Regions from separate parts of the Pseudomonas sp. TWI929 genome, predicted to be linked through region 2. Evidence: predicted binding sites of a transcription regulator. Region 2 holds the regulator's gene; each other region holds the start of a gene.
The links. The regulator sigma-54, encoded in region 2, starts transcription at its own class of promoters, with help from an activator protein. The targets are predictions, from matches to a motif close to ANTGGCATNNANNTTGCTNT.
Positions count from the first base shown of each region.

Region 1 (6,191 bases), on a different contig from region 2:
CCAGGTCGTTGTCGCGGCTGTTCAGGCCGATGATCTGACCGTTGTAGATCTCCTGGCCGTGTTCAACGAACAGCTTGCCGCGAGCCTGCAGGGTTTCCAGCGAGTAGGTCAGCGCCTTGCCGGTCTCGACCGAAACCAGTACACCGTTCAGGCGGCCGGACATCTGGCCCGACTTCATGGTGTCGTAGCGGTCGAAGATCGAGGTCAGGATGCCTGCACCGTTGGTCAGGGTCAGGAACTGGTTACGGAAACCGATCAGACCACGGGCTGGAATGTTGTATTCCAGGCGAACACGGCCCTTGCCATCCGGCACCATGTTGGTCAGGTCGCCCTTACGCAGACCCATCTCTTCCATGACCTTGCCCTGGGATTCTTCAGGGATGTCGATGGTGACGTTCTCGAACGGCTCCTGCTTGACGCCGTCGACTTCGCGGATGATCACTTCAGGACGGCCTACAGCCATCTCGAAGCCTTCACGACGCATGGTTTCGATCAGTACCGACAGGTGCAGCTCGCCACGGCCCGATACCTTGAACTTGTCAGGGGAATCGGTTTCCTGAACGCGCAGGGCTACGTTGTACAGCAGCTCTTTGTCCAGACGGTCCTTGATGTTACGGCTGGTGACGAACTTGCCTTCCTTGCCGCAGAACGGCGAGTCGTTGACCTGGAAGGTCATCGAAACGGTTGGCTCGTCAACGGTCAGCGGCTTCATCGCCTCGACCGCGTCCGGGGCGCACAGGGTGTCGGAGATGAACAGCTCGTCGAAACCGCTGATGCAGACGATGTCGCCAGCCTGGGCTTCTTCGACGTCTACACGGTGCAGGCCGTGGTGGCCCATCAGCTTCAGGATACGGCCGTTACGCTTCTTGCCGTTGGTGTCGATGGCGACAACCGGGGTGTTCGGCTTCACGCGACCACGGGCGATACGGCCAACGCCGATAACACCGAGGAAGCTGTTGTAGTCCAGTGCAGAGATCTGCATCTGGAACGGGCCGTCACGGTCAACAGACGGTGCTGGTACGTTGTCGACGATCGACTGGTACAGCGCGGTCATGTCTTCGCCCATCTCGGTGTGGTCCAGACCGGCAATGCCGTTCAGGGCCGAGGCGTAGACGACTTTGAAGTCCAGCTGTTCGTCGGTGGCACCGAGGTTGTCGAACAGGTCGAAGATCTGGTCCAGAACCCAGTCAGGACGCGCGCCCGGGCGGTCAACCTTGTTGATCACGACGATTGGCTTCAGGCCGGCTTCGAACGCCTTCTTGGTCACGAAGCGGGTTTGCGGCATCGGGCCGTCCTGGGCGTCGACCAGCAGCAGCACGGAGTCGACCATCGACATTACACGCTCAACTTCGCCACCGAAGTCGGCGTGGCCGGGGGTGTCGACGATGTTGATGTGGTAGCCGTTCCAGTTGATGGCGGTGTTTTTCGCCAGAATGGTAATACCGCGCTCTTTTTCCTGGTCGTTGGAGTCCATGACGCGCTCGTCGTTGAGCTCGTTACGCTCCAGGGTGCCGGACTGACGCAGGAGTTTGTCGACCAGGGTGGTTTTACCATGGTCAACGTGGGCGATGATGGCGATGTTACGCAGATTTTCGATCACAAGTGTATCTCGATCAGAGGATTCGGTTGCCGCCCAGTGTAGGCGGCCAATATGTACTGTTTAAGGCTCAGCGGGCCCGGCGGTCGGGAGGGCGATGGCGGATACTGCCGCCATACAGCCCCGGCGTCTTATGTCGGACGATAAACACGCACATTGGCATGTCCCTCACTGAGCAGGTGGTGTGCGTGCAAACGGCTCATCACACCTTTGTCGCAATACAGCAAGTACTGGCGCGTTGGGTCCAGGTGCTTGAACTTGCTGTTGATCGCGTAGAACGGCATGGCCTGGATTTCGATACCTTCCAGCACCAGAGGTTCGTCTTCCTGGGCATCGGGGTGACGAATGTCGATGACGATCTGGCCTGGCAACGCCTCGGCCACTTCCTCGATCTCGATGTCCTTGCCCAACTCATCGATCACATGGTCGATGGAAATGAACTTGGCACGTTCCAGGGCGCGCTCCAGCACGGCCATGTCGAACTGCTTCTCTTCATGCTCCATGCGGTGACGCTTGGCGTGGGTGGTCGGGTTTACCGAGATCACGCCGCAGTATTCTGGCATGTGCTTGGCGAAATCGGCGGTGCCGATTTCGGTGGCCTGGTCGATGATGTCCTGCTTGTGGCTGGCCAGCAGCGGGCGCAATACCAGCTTGTCGGTGGCCGAGTCGATGATCGACAGGTTCGGCAGGGTCTGGCTGGACACCTGGGAAATCGCCTCGCCGGTTACCAGCGCGTCAATCTGCAGGCGGTCGGCCATGTGCGCGGCACCGCGCAGCATCATGCGCTTGAGGGTCACGCCCATGTAGCTGTTGTCGACCTTGTTGAGGATCTCGCCGACCACTTCTTCGAACGGCACGCTGATGAACAGCACGCGCTGGCTGCTGCCGTACTTTTTCCACAGGTAGTGGGCCACTTCCATCACGCCCAGCTCGTGGGCACGGCCGCCAAGGTTGAAGAAGCAGAAGTGGGTCATCAGGCCGCGGCGCATCATCTGGTAGGCCGCCACGGTGGAGTCGAAGCCACCGGACATCAGCACCAGGGTCTGCTCCAGGGCACCCAGCGGGTAGCCGCCGATGCCGTTGTGCTGGTTGTGAATCACGTACAGGCGCTGGTCGCGGATTTCCATGCGCACCACGACTTCAGGCGTCTTCAGATCGATGCCGGCGGCGCCGCACTGCTGGCGCAGCTGGCTGCCGACGTAGCGGTCGACGTCCATCGAGGTGAAGTCGTGGTGGCCGCCGCGTTTGCAGCGCACCGAGAAGCGCTTGCCGGCCAGCAAGTGGCCGAAGTGGTGCTTGCACTTGGCGACGATGTCGTCGAAGTCGCCCAGCGGGTATTCCTCTACCTGCAGGAAGTGGGTGATACCCGGCGTGCAGGTGAGGCGCTCGATCATTTCGCGCTGGACTTTTTCGTCTTCGACGCGGGTGACCACTTCGAGATTGTCCCAGACACCATCGACCGCGAGCTCAGGGTCGAGGTCCTTGAGCACGTTGCGGATGTTCTTGCCGAGCTGGCGGATGAAGCGCTTGCGCACCGGCCGGCTCTTGATGGTGATTTCTGGGAAGACTTTGACGATAAGTTTCATTGGTTAACAGCGCGCGCAGGGCCTGCCGAAAATGAGGGGCGCGAATTATAGCGGAAATTGCTCAGGATTTGACCAACTTTTGATCAGAAGCTTTCAGATAAATGCAGGGGCCGGTTTTTGTACCGCCTGTTCCGGCCCTTTCGCGGGTGAACCCGCTCCCACAGTGACCGCACAGATTTCGAAGGGGTGTAATTCCTGTGGGAGCGGGTTCACCCGCGAAGAGGCCCTCAAAAAAAGCACACCACTCAAGCCGTGCACCATAGCGGTGCACTGATACCAAAATTCGCATCTTAAGGGTGCATTTTTCCCGCATAGCCCAGCGCAAAATGCCCGCAAACGCCCCCTTTTATCCCGCGCTCGCCATTTTCGGGCACTGGCATGCAATTTGCTCCCTTGTGAGGCAGGTAAGCTTGGCCGACTATCCGCGCCCGGCAACACCCTTTTTCCAGGGCAGCGGCCCACCGCGCTCTAGACCATCCGGAGGACAACATGTCGAAGTCGGTTCAACTCATCAAAGATCATGACGTCAAGTGGATTGATCTGCGTTTCACGGACACCAAAGGCATTCAGCACCACGTGACCATGCCGTCGCGTGACGCTCTGGACGAAGACTTCTTCGAAGTCGGCAAGATGTTCGACGGTTCCTCCATCGCTGGCTGGAAAGGCATCGAAGCTTCCGACATGATCCTGATGCCGGTCGACGACACCGCCGTACTGGACCCGTTCACCGAAGAGCCAACCCTGATCATCACCTGCGACATCGTCGACCCGTCGAGCATGCAGGGCTACGATCGCGACCCACGCGCCATCGCCAAGCGCGCCGAAGAGTACCTGAAGAGCACCGGTATCGGTGACACCGTATTCGCCGGCCCAGAGCCTGAGTTCTTCATCTTCGACGAAGTGAAGTTCAAGTCGGACATCTCCGGCTCGATGTTCAAGATCTTCTCCGAGCAAGGCTCGTGGATGACCGACGCTGACGTGGAAGGCGGCAACAAAGGCCACCGTCCAGGCGTGAAAGGCGGCTACTTCCCGGTTCCGCCGTTCGACCACGACCACGAAATCCGTACTGCCATGTGCAACGCTCTGGAAGAAATGGGCCAGACCGTTGAAGTTCACCACCACGAAGTGGCGACTGCCGGCCAGAACGAAATCGGCGTCAAGTTCAACACCCTGGTGAAGAAAGCTGACGAAGTACAGGCCCTGAAATACGTCGTGCACAACGTTGCCGACGCCTACGGCCGTACCGCCACCTTCATGCCGAAGCCTCTGTACGGCGACAACGGTTCGGGCATGCACGTGCACATGTCGATCTGGAAAGACGGCAAGAACACCTTCTCGGGTGAAGGCTATGCCGGCCTGTCCGACACCGCCCTGTACTTCATCGGCGGTATCATCAAGCACGGTAAGGCCCTGAACGGCTTCACCAACCCGTCGACCAACTCGTACAAGCGTCTGGTCCCAGGCTTCGAAGCCCCGGTAATGCTGGCCTACTCGGCTCGCAACCGTTCCGCCTCGATCCGTATTCCTTACGTCGGCAGCCCGAAAGCCCGCCGTATCGAAGCACGCTTCCCAGACCCATCGGCCAACCCGTACCTGGCCTTCGCGGCCCTGCTGATGGCTGGCCTGGACGGCATCCAGAACAAGATCCACCCTGGCGATGCTGCCGACAAGAACCTGTACGACCTGCCACCAGAAGAGGCCAAGGACATCCCGCAAGTGTGCGGCAGCCTGAAAGAAGCTCTGGAAGAGCTGGACAAAGGCCGTGCGTTCCTGACCAAGGGCGGCGTGTTCTCCGACGACTTCATCGATGCCTTCATCGAACTGAAGAGCGAAGAAGAGATCAAGGTCCGTACCTTCGTGCACCCGCTGGAATACGAGCTGTACTACAGCTGCTGATCTGATCGGCGCCTCGCGCCGCTGACATGATCAAGACGAGACGGCCTCCTTCGGGAGGCCGTTTTCGTTTCTGCTCCACATAGCGGCCACAGTAACCTCAACTGCCACGCTATGCTCTATCTTGGTGCACAGCTGAACGTCGTGCCCCCATTTGCTCCCCAATCTGGTTCAAGTGAAACGATTCATCCAGAGTTTATGTTCCGAATTTGCGCAGACTCAGGCCTTTATCGGCCAATCCCGCTTCTTTTCGGAGCTTTGGTTTGTTTCTTGCATTTTCTTGAGGTAGAGAGTCTCGCACCAGCGGACCCACCCGCGTCCGGCCCTGGCCAAAGCAGTGCCAGGCAAGCGCCAAAAGAGGTCAACGACGCCTTATGACCATCAGCGATGCACAGCACCGTCTGCTCCTGGACAACCTGACCACCGCCACGTTGTTGCTCAACGCAGAGCTGCGCCTGGAGTACATGAACCCGGCCGCGGAAATGCTGCTGGCCGTCAGTGGCCAGCGCAGCCATGGGCAGTTCATCAGTGAACTGTTCACCGAGTCGACCGAAGCGCTCAGCTCGCTGCGCCAGGCGGTCGAGCAGGCGCACCCATTCACCAAGCGTGAAGCGCAGCTCACCTCGCTGACCGGGCAGACCATCACCGTCGACTACGCGGTAACGCCTATCCTGCACCAGGGCCAGACCCTGCTGTTGCTGGAGGTGCACCCACGTGACCGGCTGCTGCGCATCACCAAGGAAGAAGCCCAGCTGAGCAAGCAGGAAACTACCAAGATGCTGGTGCGCGGCCTGGCCCACGAAATCAAGAACCCGCTCGGCGGTATCCGCGGCGCAGCCCAGCTGCTGGCGCGCGAACTGCCCGAGGAAGGCCTGCGCGACTACACCAACGTCATCATCGAAGAGGCCGACCGCCTGCGCAACCTGGTCGACCGCATGCTCGGCTCGAACAAGCTGCCGTCGCTGGCCATGACCAACATCCACGAAGTGCTGGAGCGGGTCTGCAGCCTGGTGGAGGCCGAAAGCCAAGGCTGCATCACTTTGGTGCGCGATTACGACCCAAGCCTGCCAGACGTGCTGATCGACCGCGAACAGATGATCCAGGCCGTACTCAAC
Region 1 covers NZ_JBDJLK010000045.1:3,414-9,604, forward strand. Annotated here, with positions in the region: gene typA (translational GTPase TypA) at 1-1,600, opposite strand, end outside; gene thiI (tRNA uracil 4-sulfurtransferase ThiI) at 1,729-3,183, opposite strand; gene glnA (type I glutamate--ammonia ligase) at 3,673-5,079, shown strand; gene glnL (nitrogen regulation protein NR(II)) at 5,451-6,191, shown strand, end outside.
Region 1: a site for sigma-54 is predicted at 3,556-3,575, ahead of glnA (type I glutamate--ammonia ligase). Genes of this name have one in related genera too.

Region 2 (6,191 bases):
TTGCTGGGCTTACTCGCCTTCGTCGAAGAAGTTGTTGATCAGCTCAACCAGCGCGTCCATGGCATCGTTGTCCTGTTCACCTTCGGTATGCAGGTGCACCTGGGTGCCTTTGCCGGCCGCCAGCATCATCACCGCCATGATGCTCTTGCCATCTACCAGTTTGTCCGGCGCACGGCCTACCCTGACGGTGCAGGGGAAGCGGCCGGCCACGCCGACGAACTTGGCTGCCGCCCGGGCATGCAGACCCAGCTTGTTGATGATGGTGATTTCACGGGCGGGCATCGTGGGGTGGATCCTTGGGCTAGAGGTCGCGGTGGCGGACCTGGACGTTTTTCAGGGTTTTTTGCAGCTGTTGACCAAGGCGCTCAGTGATGTACACCGAACGGTGGTGGCCGCCGGTGCAGCCAATGGCAATGGTGACGTAGGCGCGGTTGCTGGCGGCAAAGCGGGGCAGCCACTTGAGCAGGTAGCTGGAGATGTCGTTGTACATGTCCTCGACATCCGGCTGTGCGGCCAGGTAGTCGATCACCGGTTGATCAAGGCCGGAATGCTCACGCAGCTCGGGCTTCCAGTAAGGGTTGGGCAGGCAGCGCACATCGAACACCAGGTCGGCGTCGACCGGCATGCCGCGCTTGAAGCCGAACGACTCCACCAGGAACGCAGTACCAGGCTCAGGCTGGTTAAGCAGGCGCAGCTTGACCGAATCACGCAACTGGTACAGGTTGAGGTTGGTGGTGTCGATCTTCAGGTCGGCCAGGTCGGCAATCGGCCCCAGCAGGTCGCTTTCCACGCGGATGGCTTCTGCCAGCGAGCGATCAGCATTGGTCAGCGGGTGACGCCGGCGGGTTTCCGAGAAGCGCTTGAGCAGCACGTCCTCATCGGCGTCCAGGTACAGCACGTCGCACTTGATATGCCGGGCACGTGCTTCTTCAAGCAACTCGGGGAAGCGTGTCAGGTGGCTGGGCAAGTTGCGCGCATCGATCGACACGGCGACTTTGGGCTGCAGCAATTCGGTATTGATCAGCGCATTTTCCGCCAGCTGCGGCAGCAGCCCGGCGGGCAGGTTGTCAATGCAGTAGTAACCGTTGTCTTCCAGGACATCGAGGGCGGTGCTCTTGCCGGAGCCGGACCGGCCGCTGACGATGATCAGGCGCATGTTCAGTGCTCGTTCTGTACGTCCAGGACAACCTGGAACAGGGCCTCACTGCTGGTGGCCGCACGCAGGCGATCACGGACCTCCTTGCGATCGAGCATGCTGGCGATCTGACGCAGCAGTTCCAGATGGGCATCGGTGGCGGCTTCAGGCACCAGCAGGACGAACAGCAGGTCTACTGGAGCGCCATCGATGGCGTCGTAATCGATTGGAGCCTCCAGGTGCAGCAGGGCGCTGACTGGAGCGGAACATCCTTCAAGCCGACAATGCGGGATGGCGATGCCATTGCCGAAACCGGTCGAACCGAGTTTTTCCCGGGCGACCAGTTTTTCGAAGACGTCTTGCATCTCCAGTTCTGGCACTTGTTCGGCGATGACGGTGGCGACCTTTTCCAGGGCGCGCTTCTTACTGCCGCCCGGCACGTTCACAAGGGAACGGCCGGGGGTCAGGATGGTTTCAAGTCGGATCATGGATGAGGGGGATCAGCGGGCAGCTGCACCTTGCAGCAGGCTTTGCTGTTTTTCCTTGTGTTTTTTCAGTTGGCGGTCGAGCTTGTCGGCCAAGGCGTCGATCGCTGCATACATGTCTTCGTGTTCGGCGTTGGCAACCACTTCGCCGCCGGGAATTTGCAGGGTCGCCTCGACCTTCTGCTGCAACTTCTCGACTTTCATGATGACCTGCACGTTGGTGATCTTGTCGAAGTGACTTTCCACGCGAGCGAGCTTTTCAAGCACATAATCGCGCAGTGGCTGGGTGACTTCTACATGCTGTCCACTGATATTGACTTGCATACAGCTTCTCCTTTGTTGCCCGTGCATAAAGAGGCAGGTCTTGCACCTGCCCCACAAACGCTGTGGCACATCTCAGGGGCTACATCAGTCGCTTGCGCTCGCTCGACGGTGCGATGCCGAGGGACTCGCGGTACTTGGCGACGGTGCGACGGGCTACCTGGATGCCTTGTGCCTCCAGTAAACCAGCGATCTTGCTGTCACTCAATGGCTTTTTCTGATTTTCCGCTGCAACCAGTTTTTTGATGATCGCGCGGATCGCTGTGGACGAGCATTCTCCGCCTTCGGAGGTGCTGACGTGGCTCGAGAAAAAGTATTTCAGTTCGTAGATGCCGCGTGGCGTGTGCATGTATTTCTGCGTGGTGACACGCGAAATGGTCGACTCGTGCATGCCCACCGCTTCGGCGATGTCATGCAGCACCAGCGGTTTCATTGCTTCGTCGCCATGGTCGAGGAAGCCGCGCTGGTGTTCGACGATCTGCGTGGCGACCTTCATCAGGGTTTCGTTGCGGCTTTGCAGGCTCTTGATGAACCAGCGTGCTTCCTGCAGTTGGTTGCGCATGAACGTGTTGTCGGCGCTGGTGTCGGCACGACGCACAAAACCGGCGTACTGCGGGTTGACGCGCAGGCGCGGGATGGCCTCCTGGTTCAGTTCCACCAACCAGCGGTCGCTGTCCTTGCGCACGATGACGTCGGGCACGACGTACTCGGGCTCGCTGGACTCGATCTGCGAACCGGGGCGCGGGTTGAGGCTTTGTACCAGCTCGATGACCTGGCGCAGTTCGTCTTCCTTGATTTTCATGCGCCGCATCAGTTGGCTGTAGTCGCGGCTGCCGAGCAGGTCGATGAAGTCGGTGACCAGGCGCTTGGCTTCGGTCATCCACGGGGTGCTGGCGGGCAACTGGCGCAGTTGCAGCAACAGGCATTCGCCCAGGTTGCGGGCGCCGACGCCGGCTGGCTCGAACTGCTGGATGCGGTGCAGTACCGCTTCGACCTCGTCCAGTTCGATATCCAGCTCTGGGTCGAACCCTTCGCAGATTTCCTCAAGGGTGTCTTCCAGGTAGCCCTGGCCGTTGATGCTGTCGATCAGGGTGACGGCAATCAGGCGGTCGGTGTCGGACATCGGCGCCAGGTTCAGCTGCCACAGCAGGTGGCTCTGCAGGCTCTCGCCGGCCGATGTGCGTGTGGTGAAGTCCCACTCGTCGTCATCGTTGCTCGGCAGGCTGCTGGCACTGGTCTGGTAGATGTCTTCCCAGGCGGTATCGACCGGGAGCTCGTTGGGGATGCGCTCGCTCCACTCACCGTCTTCCAGGTTGTCGGCACTGATGGTGCTTTCCTGGAAGCTGTTGTCCTGGGCTTCGGTGGCCGGCTTGTTCTCGGCGTTGTCCGCCATCGGGTCGCTGTTGTCGAAGTCGTCGCCGTCTTCCTGGCGTTCGAGCATCGGGTTCGACTCCAGCGCTTCCTGGATTTCCTGTTGGAGGTCCAGGGTGGAGAGCTGGAGCAGGCGGATGGCCTGTTGCAACTGCGGTGTCATCGTCAGTTGCTGGCCCATTTTTAGGACGAGCGATGGTTTCATGGCAGGGGCTTAATACCTTGTTCGCCGGCGCGCATGCGCCATCCACTACACGAGGGCGCCGGGGCGCCAGATCAAGCAAGTTTTATGCCTTAAATTGTAGCGTTTGCCTAGAGTACCGTTACAACTTTAACCCCGGATTCAGGGCGATTTGCCAGTACTCCAGGCGCGTACCGGGGTCAGAGCCGGAACTCATGGCCCAGGTAAACCTCTTTGACCAGTTCGTTGGCCAGGATGGTCTCGGCGTCTCCTTCGGCGATCAGCCGGCCATCATTGACGATATAGGCGGTTTCGCAAATATCCAGGGTCTCACGCACGTTGTGGTCGGTGATCAGTACACCGATGCCTTTGGCCTTGAGGTGGTGGATGATCTGCTTGATGTCGCCCACGGAAATTGGGTCGACACCGGCGAACGGTTCGTCCAGCAGGATGAACTTGGGTGCGGTTGCCAGCGCTCGGGCAATCTCGACACGGCGGCGTTCGCCACCGGACAGGCTCATGCCGAGGTTGTCGCGGATGTGGCTGATGTGGAATTCCTGCAGCAGGCTTTCCAGCTCTTTACGCCGGCCTTCGCGGTCGAGGTCCTTGCGGGTCTCGAGGATGGCCATGATGTTGTCGGCCACCGACAGCTTGCGGAAGATCGAGGCTTCCTGCGGCAGGTAGCCGATACCGGCGCGGGCACGGCCGTGCATGGGCTGGTGGCTGACATCGAGGTTGTCGATCAGCACGCGCCCCTGTTCGGCCTGCACCAGCCCGACAATCATGTAGAAGCAGGTGGTCTTGCCGGCGCCGTTGGGGCCAAGCAGGCCGACGATCTGACCGCTGTCGATCGACAGGCTGACGTCACGTACGACTTGCCGCCCCTTGTAGCTCTTGGCCAGGTGCTGGGCTTTGAGGGTTGCCATTTACTCGGCCTTCTTCTTGGGCTGGATCACCATGTCGATACGCTGACGCGGCGAGGTCACGTTGCCACCACGACCTGCGGTCGCCACCTGGGTCTGGGTGTTGTAGACGATTTTCTCGCCTTCGGTGGTGTTGCCTTCGTTCTCGACCTTGGCGCGGTCGGTGAGGATAACCAGGTCCTTCTGCGCCTGATACTGGATGGTCACGCCCCAGCCTTTCATCTTGTCTGGCTTGGCCGCGCTCTGCTGCTGCTCGAAGTAGGCCAGGTTGCCCACCGAGGTCACCACGTCGATGTCGCCGGCGGCGGAACGGGTGATGGTCACGGTGTTGCCTTTGATCATCATGGAACCTTGGGTGATGATCACGTCGCCGGTGTAGGTGGCCACGCCTTGCTTGTCGTCCAAGTGGGCATTGTCGGCCTGGATGCGGATTGGCTGGTCACGGTCGTTCGGCAGGGCGAGGGCGCTCGCGCTTCCCAGTGCTGCGCTCAGGCTGAGCAAAAGGGGGAGGGTTTTAACGAGCCTCATACTGTCCTCTTACGTTAGAGAGCAAGTCCATCTTGCCTTCTTTCAAATACGCTTTCATTCCTTTGCCCGTAGTTGTGCCACCGGCGCCGTCGATTCTAACGGCTTGCTCGGTCTGCGCATATTGCTTCTGCGGGAACACGGTCATGCGTGAACTGGTAATGATGGTTTCACGCTGTTTTTCGTCGGTGCGAGCAACCCGTACCTTGTCGATCAACTCGACCTCGGTGCCGTCCGGGTTGACCTCGGCGCGCGTGCTCTGCACGTGCCACGGGTATTCGGTGCCGCGGTACATGTGCAGGTCCGGCGTGGTCAGCAGGGTGATTTCGCTGGCCTTGAGGTGTTCGACCTTGTCGGCAGTCATTTCGTACTGCAGCTTGCCGTCGGGCAGGAACTGCACGCTATGCGCATTGATCGCGTAGTAGTCGATGGCGCTTTCGTCTACCTGGGCCACAGGTTTGTCGAGGAAGCTCTCAGGGCTGACATTCCAGTAGCCGATGGCTACCAGCAGGGCGGCAATCGCCCCGAGCAGCACGATGTTTCGGGCTTTCTTGCTGAACATGGGCAGCCTTACAGGTAGTTGGCGTTGGCAGCGTCCAGGGTGCCCTGGGCCTGCATGATCAGTTCGCAGAATTCACGGGCCGCGCCTTCGCCGCCGCGTGCCTGGGTCACGCCATGGGCGTGCTGGCGAACGAACGGCGCGGCGTTGGCTACCGCCATGCCCAAGGCCACTCGGCGGATCACCGGCAGGTCGGGCAGGTCGTCGCCCAGGTAGGCCACTTGATCATAGCTTAGGCCCAGTTCAGCGAGCAGGCCGTCAAGCACCACCAATTTGTCCTCGCGGCCCTGGTACAGGTGCGGGATGCCGAGGTTTTTCGCCCGGCGCTCGACCACCGGCGTCTTGCGCCCGCTGATGATCGCGGTGGTCACGCCCGAGGCCATGAGCATCTTAATGCCCTGGCCATCGAGTGTGTTGAAGGTCTTGAATTCGCTGCCGTCCTCGAGGAAATACAGGCGCCCATCGGTGAGCACGCCGTCCACGTCGAATACTGCCAGCTTGATGCCTTTGCCGCGTTGCATGAGGTCCTGGTTCATTGCATGGCTCCTTTACATTACGCCGGCGCGCAGCAGGTCGTGCATGTTCAGGGCGCCGGTCGGGCGGTCCTCGCGGTCCACCACCACCAGCGCGCCGATCTTGTGGTCTTCCATGATCTTCAGGGCCTCTGCGGCGAGCATATCGGCGCGGGCCG
Region 2 covers NZ_JBDJLK010000038.1:28,871-35,061, forward strand. Annotated here, with positions in the region: gene ABE456_RS16585 (HPr family phosphocarrier protein) at 10-282, opposite strand; gene rapZ (RNase adapter RapZ) at 302-1,156, opposite strand; gene ptsN (PTS IIA-like nitrogen regulatory protein PtsN) at 1,159-1,623, opposite strand; gene raiA (ribosome-associated translation inhibitor RaiA) at 1,636-1,944, opposite strand; gene ABE456_RS16605 (RNA polymerase factor sigma-54) at 2,024-3,517, opposite strand; gene lptB (LPS export ABC transporter ATP-binding protein) at 3,694-4,419, opposite strand; gene lptA (lipopolysaccharide transport periplasmic protein LptA) at 4,420-4,944, opposite strand; gene lptC (LPS export ABC transporter periplasmic protein LptC) at 4,931-5,503, opposite strand; gene ABE456_RS16625 (HAD family hydrolase) at 5,512-6,036, opposite strand; gene ABE456_RS16630 (KpsF/GutQ family sugar-phosphate isomerase) at 6,049-6,191, opposite strand, start outside.

Region 3 (6,191 bases), on a different contig from region 2:
AGGCCGGGGCCAAGCTGATCGTCGTCGACCCACGGCGCAGCGCCACCGCCGACAAGGCCGACCTGTTCCTGCAGGTGCGCCCCGGCAGTGACATGGCCTTGCTTAACGGCCTGTTGCATCTGCTGCACCGTAATGGTCACACCAACCCCGACTTCATCGCCCGCCACACCGAGGGTTGGGACGAACTGCCGGCCTTCCTCGATGACTACACGCCCGAGCGCGTGGCCGCCATCACCGGGCTGGCCGAGGCCGACATCATCAAGGCAGCAGAATGGCTTGGCACTGCCAACGATTGGATGAGCTGCTGGACCATGGGCCTGAACCAGAGCATCCATGGTACCTGGCACACTAACGCCATCTGCAACCTGCACCTGGCCACGGGTGCCATCTGCCGCCCCGGCAGTGGGCCGTTCTCGCTGACCGGCCAGCCCAACGCCATGGGCGGCCGCGAGATGGGCTACATGGGCCCTGGCCTGCCCGGGCAGCGCTCGGCCCTGGTGGCGCAAGACCGCGCCTTCGTCGAGCAGCAATGGCAATTGCCCCCGGGCAGCCTGCGCAGCGAAGGCGGCGAGGGCACGGTGGCGCTGTTCGAACAGATGAAAAGCGGCGAGGTAAAGGCCTGTTGGGTTATCTGCAGCAACCCGGTGGCCAGTGTCGCCAACCGCCAGCAGGTGATCGATGGCCTGCGCCAGACCGAGCTGGTGATTACTCAGGACGCCTTCCTCGACACCGAAACCAACCGCTACGCCGACATCCTGTTGCCGGCCGCGCTGTGGGCTGAAGGCGAAGGCGTGATGATTAACAGTGAGCGCAACCTCACCCTGATGCCACGTGCCGTCGAGCCGCCCGGGCAGAGCCTGCCAGACTGGCAGATCATCGCCCGGGTCGCCTGCGCCATGGGCTACGCCGACGCTTTCGACTACCCCGATGCCGAAGCGGTGTATGAAGAAATCCGCCGCTTCCATAACCCCGCAACCGGTTACGACCTGCGTGGCATCGGTTATGCCGAACTGCGCCAGCAGCCGCGCCAGTGGCCTTGCGCGCCAGGCCGTGACAGCGACCGCAGCCCGTTGCGCTACCTTAACGACGGCAGCAGCCAGACGCTGCTGCAGAGCGCCCAGGGAGAGCACCCGGCGCTGGCCTTCCCGACTGCCAGCGGCAAGGCGCGTTTCTTCGCCCGGCCGTGGTTGCCGGCACCAGAGCTGCCGGATGACGGCTACCCCATGGTGCTGAATACCGGCCGCGTACAGCACCAGTGGCACACCCTGACCAAGACCGGCAAGGTGCCGGCGCTGAACAAGCTGGAGCCCGGCCCCTTCGTTGAAATCCACCCCGACGATGCCGCCCGGCTAGGCATTGCTGAAAAGGACCAGGTGGCCATTCGCTCGCGCCGCGGTCAAGCCGTGCTGCCAGCGCGCATCAGCGAGCGGGTCATGCCAGGCAACTGCTTTGCGCCGTTCCACTGGAACGACCTGTTCGGCGAGCAGCTGGCGATCAACGCCGTGACCTGCGACGCGGTCGACCCGCTGTCGCTGCAGCCTGCATTCAAACACTGCGCCGTGGCCCTGGAGCGGGTCGCAGGCGAGCGCATCGAAGCCCTTGAACTGAACACTGCCATTCCGGAGCCCGCCCGCATGCCAACTGCCACCCTGTCCCGTCTGCTTGGCCTGGATACCCTGCCGGCTCCGGTGCTGGCCGAGGAAGAGCGCCACTACCTGCAAGGCTTCCTGCTGGGCCTGGACCAGGGCCGCGCCGAGGGGGTGCCCAGCCTGCCGGCCGGTGCGCCGCTGGCCGCCAACCGCCGGCTGTTCATCGATGGCCTGTTGGCCGGGCTGTTCGCCCAGCCTGCGGCGCTGCCCATTGCGCCGCAGGCAACGCCACGGCACCAAGTGCTGTGGGCCTCGCAGACGGGTAACGGCGAGCTGCTGGCCGAACGCTGTGCCGAACGCCTGCGCGGTGCTGGCCTCGACGTGCAACTCAGCTGCATGGAGGCGGTCAGCCCGCACCAGCTGCAGGGTGCGGCTAGCGTGCTGCTGATTGCCAGTACCTTTGGCGATGGCGACGCGCCTGATAGCGCGGCGACGTTCTGGCAGGCCTTGCAGGGTGAGGAGGGCGCCCACTGCGCCGAGCTGCCCTATGCTGTGCTGGCCCTCGGCGACTCCAGTTACGACCAGTTCTGCGGTTTTGGCCGCAAGCTCGACCAGCGCCTGGCCGAGCTGGGTGGCCGGCGCCTGCTGCAGCGGGTGGATTGCGAACCGGACTTCGACGACGCCTTCGCCGCCTGGCTCGACGCGCTGCTGCCCACCCTGGGCAGCGCCGATGCGCCGCTGCCGCTCAGCGAGCCGGCACCTGTGGCGGCCTACAGCAAGCAGCAACCCTGGGCCGCTACCTTGCTGGAGAACCGCCTGCTCAACGGCCCGGGTGCCAGCAAGGAAACCCGCCAGCTGGTCTTCGACCTGAGCGGCAGCGGCTTTACCTATGCCGCCGGTGATGCCCTGGGCGTGTGGTCGCGCAACTGCCCGGCGCTGGTCGACGAACTGCTGGCGCTGATGCAGCTCGATGGCCTGGCCATGGTAGAGCTGAAAGGCCAGCCCGCCATGCCGCTGGCCGAAGCCCTGCAAACCCACCTGGAAATCGCCAAGGTTACCGCGCAGCAGTTGCAGGCATTTGCCGACAATGCCCCGGGCCTGCAACGCCTGCTGCAGCCCGAGTGCAAGGCCGAACTGCAGGACTGGTTGTGGGGCCGGCAGCTGGTCGATGTGTTGCGCGCGTTCCCCCAGCAGTTGCCGCTGGCCAGCTGGCTGGAGCTGCTCAAACCGTTGCAGCCGCGCCTCTACTCGATCAGTTCCAGCCCGCTGGCACACCCGGACCAGGTGCATCTGACCGTATCGACGGTGCGCTATGGCGAACGTAAAGGTGTGTGCTCAAGCTTCCTTGCCGACCGTGTGCAGGCGTTTAAGGTGGCGATCTTCCCGCAGGTGTCGAAGCACTTCCGCCTGCCCGAGGACGACAGCGTGCCGGTGATCATGGTCGGCCCCGGCACCGGCATTGCGCCGTTCCGTGCCTTCCTCGAAGAGCGTGAAGCACGGGGGGCAAAAGGGGGTAACTGGCTGTTCTTTGGCGAGCAGTACGCGGCCAGCGATTTCTATTACCAGGACCAACTGCAGGCCTGGCAGGCAGCAGGGCACTTGCGGCTGGATACAGCGTTTTCGCGGGACCAGGCCGAAAAGGTTTATGTGCAGCACCGCATGCTCGAACAGGGCGCGCAGCTGTGGCAGTGGCTGGAGGCGGGCGCTTACTTCTATGTGTGTGGTGATGCTCAGCGCATGGCCAAGGATGTGGATGCGGCGTTGCGGGCGATCGTGGCCGAGCATGGCTGTATGGATGCGGCGGCTGCGGCGGCCTATGTCGAAGGCTTGGGCAAAGCCAGGCGCTATCGGCGGGATGTGTACTGAGTGCACCGGGATGGGTTGATGTGCACTGTGAATGTGCATTGTCTGTGCCGGCCTCTTCGCGGGTAAACCCGCTCCCACAGGTACTGTGCAAGTCTGGAAACCTGTGGAAATCCCTGTAGGAGCGGGTTTACCCGCGAAGAGGCCGGTACAGGCAACCCAATTGGCACAGTCCCTGCTTTACCCCAGATACAACAAAGCCCACTGATCAACGGCGATCAACCCGGGCCCCCTACCGTGATGAATACAGGCAAAGGCGCCTGGAGCTTCGGCTCCAGGCGCTTTTTTTTTGATCGAGGATCGGCTTATGTAGGCAACAGCGAGCAGCGGGCAACGAGAGCGACTGGTCATCGTCGGCAACGGCATGGTCGGCCACCATTGCGTCGAACAACTGGTCAGCCGCGGCGCCCTGCAGCGCTTCGACGTGCGGGTGTTCGGCGAAGAGCGCCAACGCGCCTACGACCGTGTGCACCTGTCCGAATACTTCGGCGGCAGCTGTGCCGAAACCCTGGCCCTGTGCGAACACGGTTTCTACAACGCCAACGGCGTGCACCTGCACCTCGGCGAAGCGGTGCTGGAAATCGATCGCGAACGTTGCGAGGTGGTCACCGCCGAGGGCCGCTACGGCTATGACCAACTGGTGCTGGCCACCGGATCGTACCCCTTCGTGCCGCCGATCGAAGGCTCCAGCGGCAATGCCCGCCTGGTTTATCGCACCCTCGACGATCTCGATGGCATTCGTGCTGCCGCAGCCAATGCCCGCCGTGGCGTGGTGGTGGGCGGTGGCCTGCTCGGCCTGGAAGCGGCCAACGCCCTCAAGTCGCTGGGCCTGGAAGCCCACGTGGTGGAATTCGCCCCACGGTTGATGCCGGTCCAGTTGGACGGCGAGGGCGGTGCCGCGCTCAAGGCGCAGATCGAAGCCTTGGGCGTGGGCGTGCACTTGTCGCGCGCCACTCAGTCGATCAGCGCCGGTGAAGCCTACCGCTACCGCATGAACTTCGATGGCGGCGAGCACCTGGAAACCGACCTCATCGTGTTCTCCGCCGGTATCCGCCCGCAGGATGCCCTGGGCCGTGCCAGCGGCCTGGACATCGCTGCACGTGGCGGTGTGGTGATCGACAACCACTGCCGCAGCAGCGACCCACGCATCTTCGCCATCGGCGAGTGCGCATCGTGGAACGGCAGCGTGTTCGGCCTGGTCGCCCCGGGCTACAGCATGGCGCGTAACCTGGCGGCGTTGCTGATGGGCGAGGCGGCGGTGGCCTTCACTGGCGCCGACATGTCGACCAAGCTCAAGCTGCTGGGCGTGGATGTCGGCTCGATTGGCGATGCCCACGGTGCCACCCCAGGCTCACGCAGCTACCGCTTCATCGACGAGGCCAACAGTGCTTACCGCCGACTGGTGGTGGATGCCAGCGGCAAGCACGTGCTCGGCGCGGTGCTGGTCGGCGACAACAGCTACTACGACACCTTGCTGCAGTATGCCCAGAACGGCATCGCCCTGCCGGCCGACCCGGCGGCGTTGATCTTGCCGCAAAGTGGCGGTGCGCCGGCCCTGGGCGCCGACGCGCTGCCCGACAGCGCGACCATCTGCTCCTGCCACAACGTCAGCAAGGGCGCGGTCTGCGCCGCCATCGACAGTGGCTGCAGCGACCTCGCCGCCGTCAAGGGCTGCACCAAGGCCGCCACCGGCTGCGGCGGTTGTGCAGCCTTGCTCAAGCAGGTGTTCGAGCATGAGCTGACTGCCCGCGGCGTGGCAGTGGACAAGAGCCTGTGCGAGCACTTCGCCTACACCCGTCAGGAGCTGTACGGGCTGGTGCGGGTGGAGGGCATCCGCACCTTCAGCGAACTGCTTGAACGCCATGGCAAGGGCCACGTTGGCTGCGACATCTGCAAGCCGGCGGTGGGCAACATTCTTGCCTCGTGCTGGAACCAGCCAATCATGGACCCGGCGCTGGTACCGCTGCAGGACACCAACGACACCTTCATGGCCAACATGCAGAAAAACGGCACCTACTCGGTGGTACCGCGCATCCCGGGTGGTGAAATCACCCCCGACAAGCTCATCGTCATCGGCCAGGTAGCCAAGAAGTACGACCTGTACACCAAGATCACCGGTGGCCAGCGCATCGACCTGTTTGGCGCCCAGCTGCACGAGCTGCCGCTGATCTGGGGCGAGCTGATCGAGGCCGGCTTCGAAACTGGCCACGCCTACGGCAAGTCGACCCGCACGGTGAAGTCGTGCGTCGGCAGCACCTGGTGCCGTTATGGCGTGCAGGACAGCGTGGGCATGGCCCTGCGCCTGGAAGACCGCTACAAGGGCCTGCGCAGCCCGCACAAGCTCAAGTTCGCCGTGTCTGGCTGCACCCGCGAATGTGCCGAGGCGCAGAGCAAGGACATCGGCGTGATCGCTACCGACAAAGGCTGGAACCTCTACGTGTGCGGCAACGGCGGCATGCGCCCGCGGCATGCCGAGCTGTTCGCCACCGACCTCGACGACGAAACCCTGGTGCGCCTGATCGACCGCGTGCTGATGTTCTACATCCGCACCGCCGACAAGTTGCAGCGCACGTCGGTGTGGCGCGAGAACCTGGAGGGCGGGCTGGACTACCTGAAACAGGTGATCATCGACGACAGCCTGGGCCTCGCCAGCGAGCTGGAAGCGCAGATGCAGCATGTGGTCGACCAGTATGAATGCGAGTGGGCCAACGCCCTCAATGACCCCGAGAAGCTCAAGCG
Region 3 covers NZ_JBDJLK010000124.1:789-6,979, forward strand. Annotated here, with positions in the region: gene ABE456_RS26910 (bifunctional nitrate reductase/sulfite reductase flavoprotein subunit alpha) at 1-3,455, shown strand, start outside; gene nirB (nitrite reductase large subunit NirB) at 3,796-6,191, shown strand, end outside.
Region 3: a site for sigma-54 is predicted at 3,615-3,634, ahead of nirB (nitrite reductase large subunit NirB). Genes of this name have one in related genera too.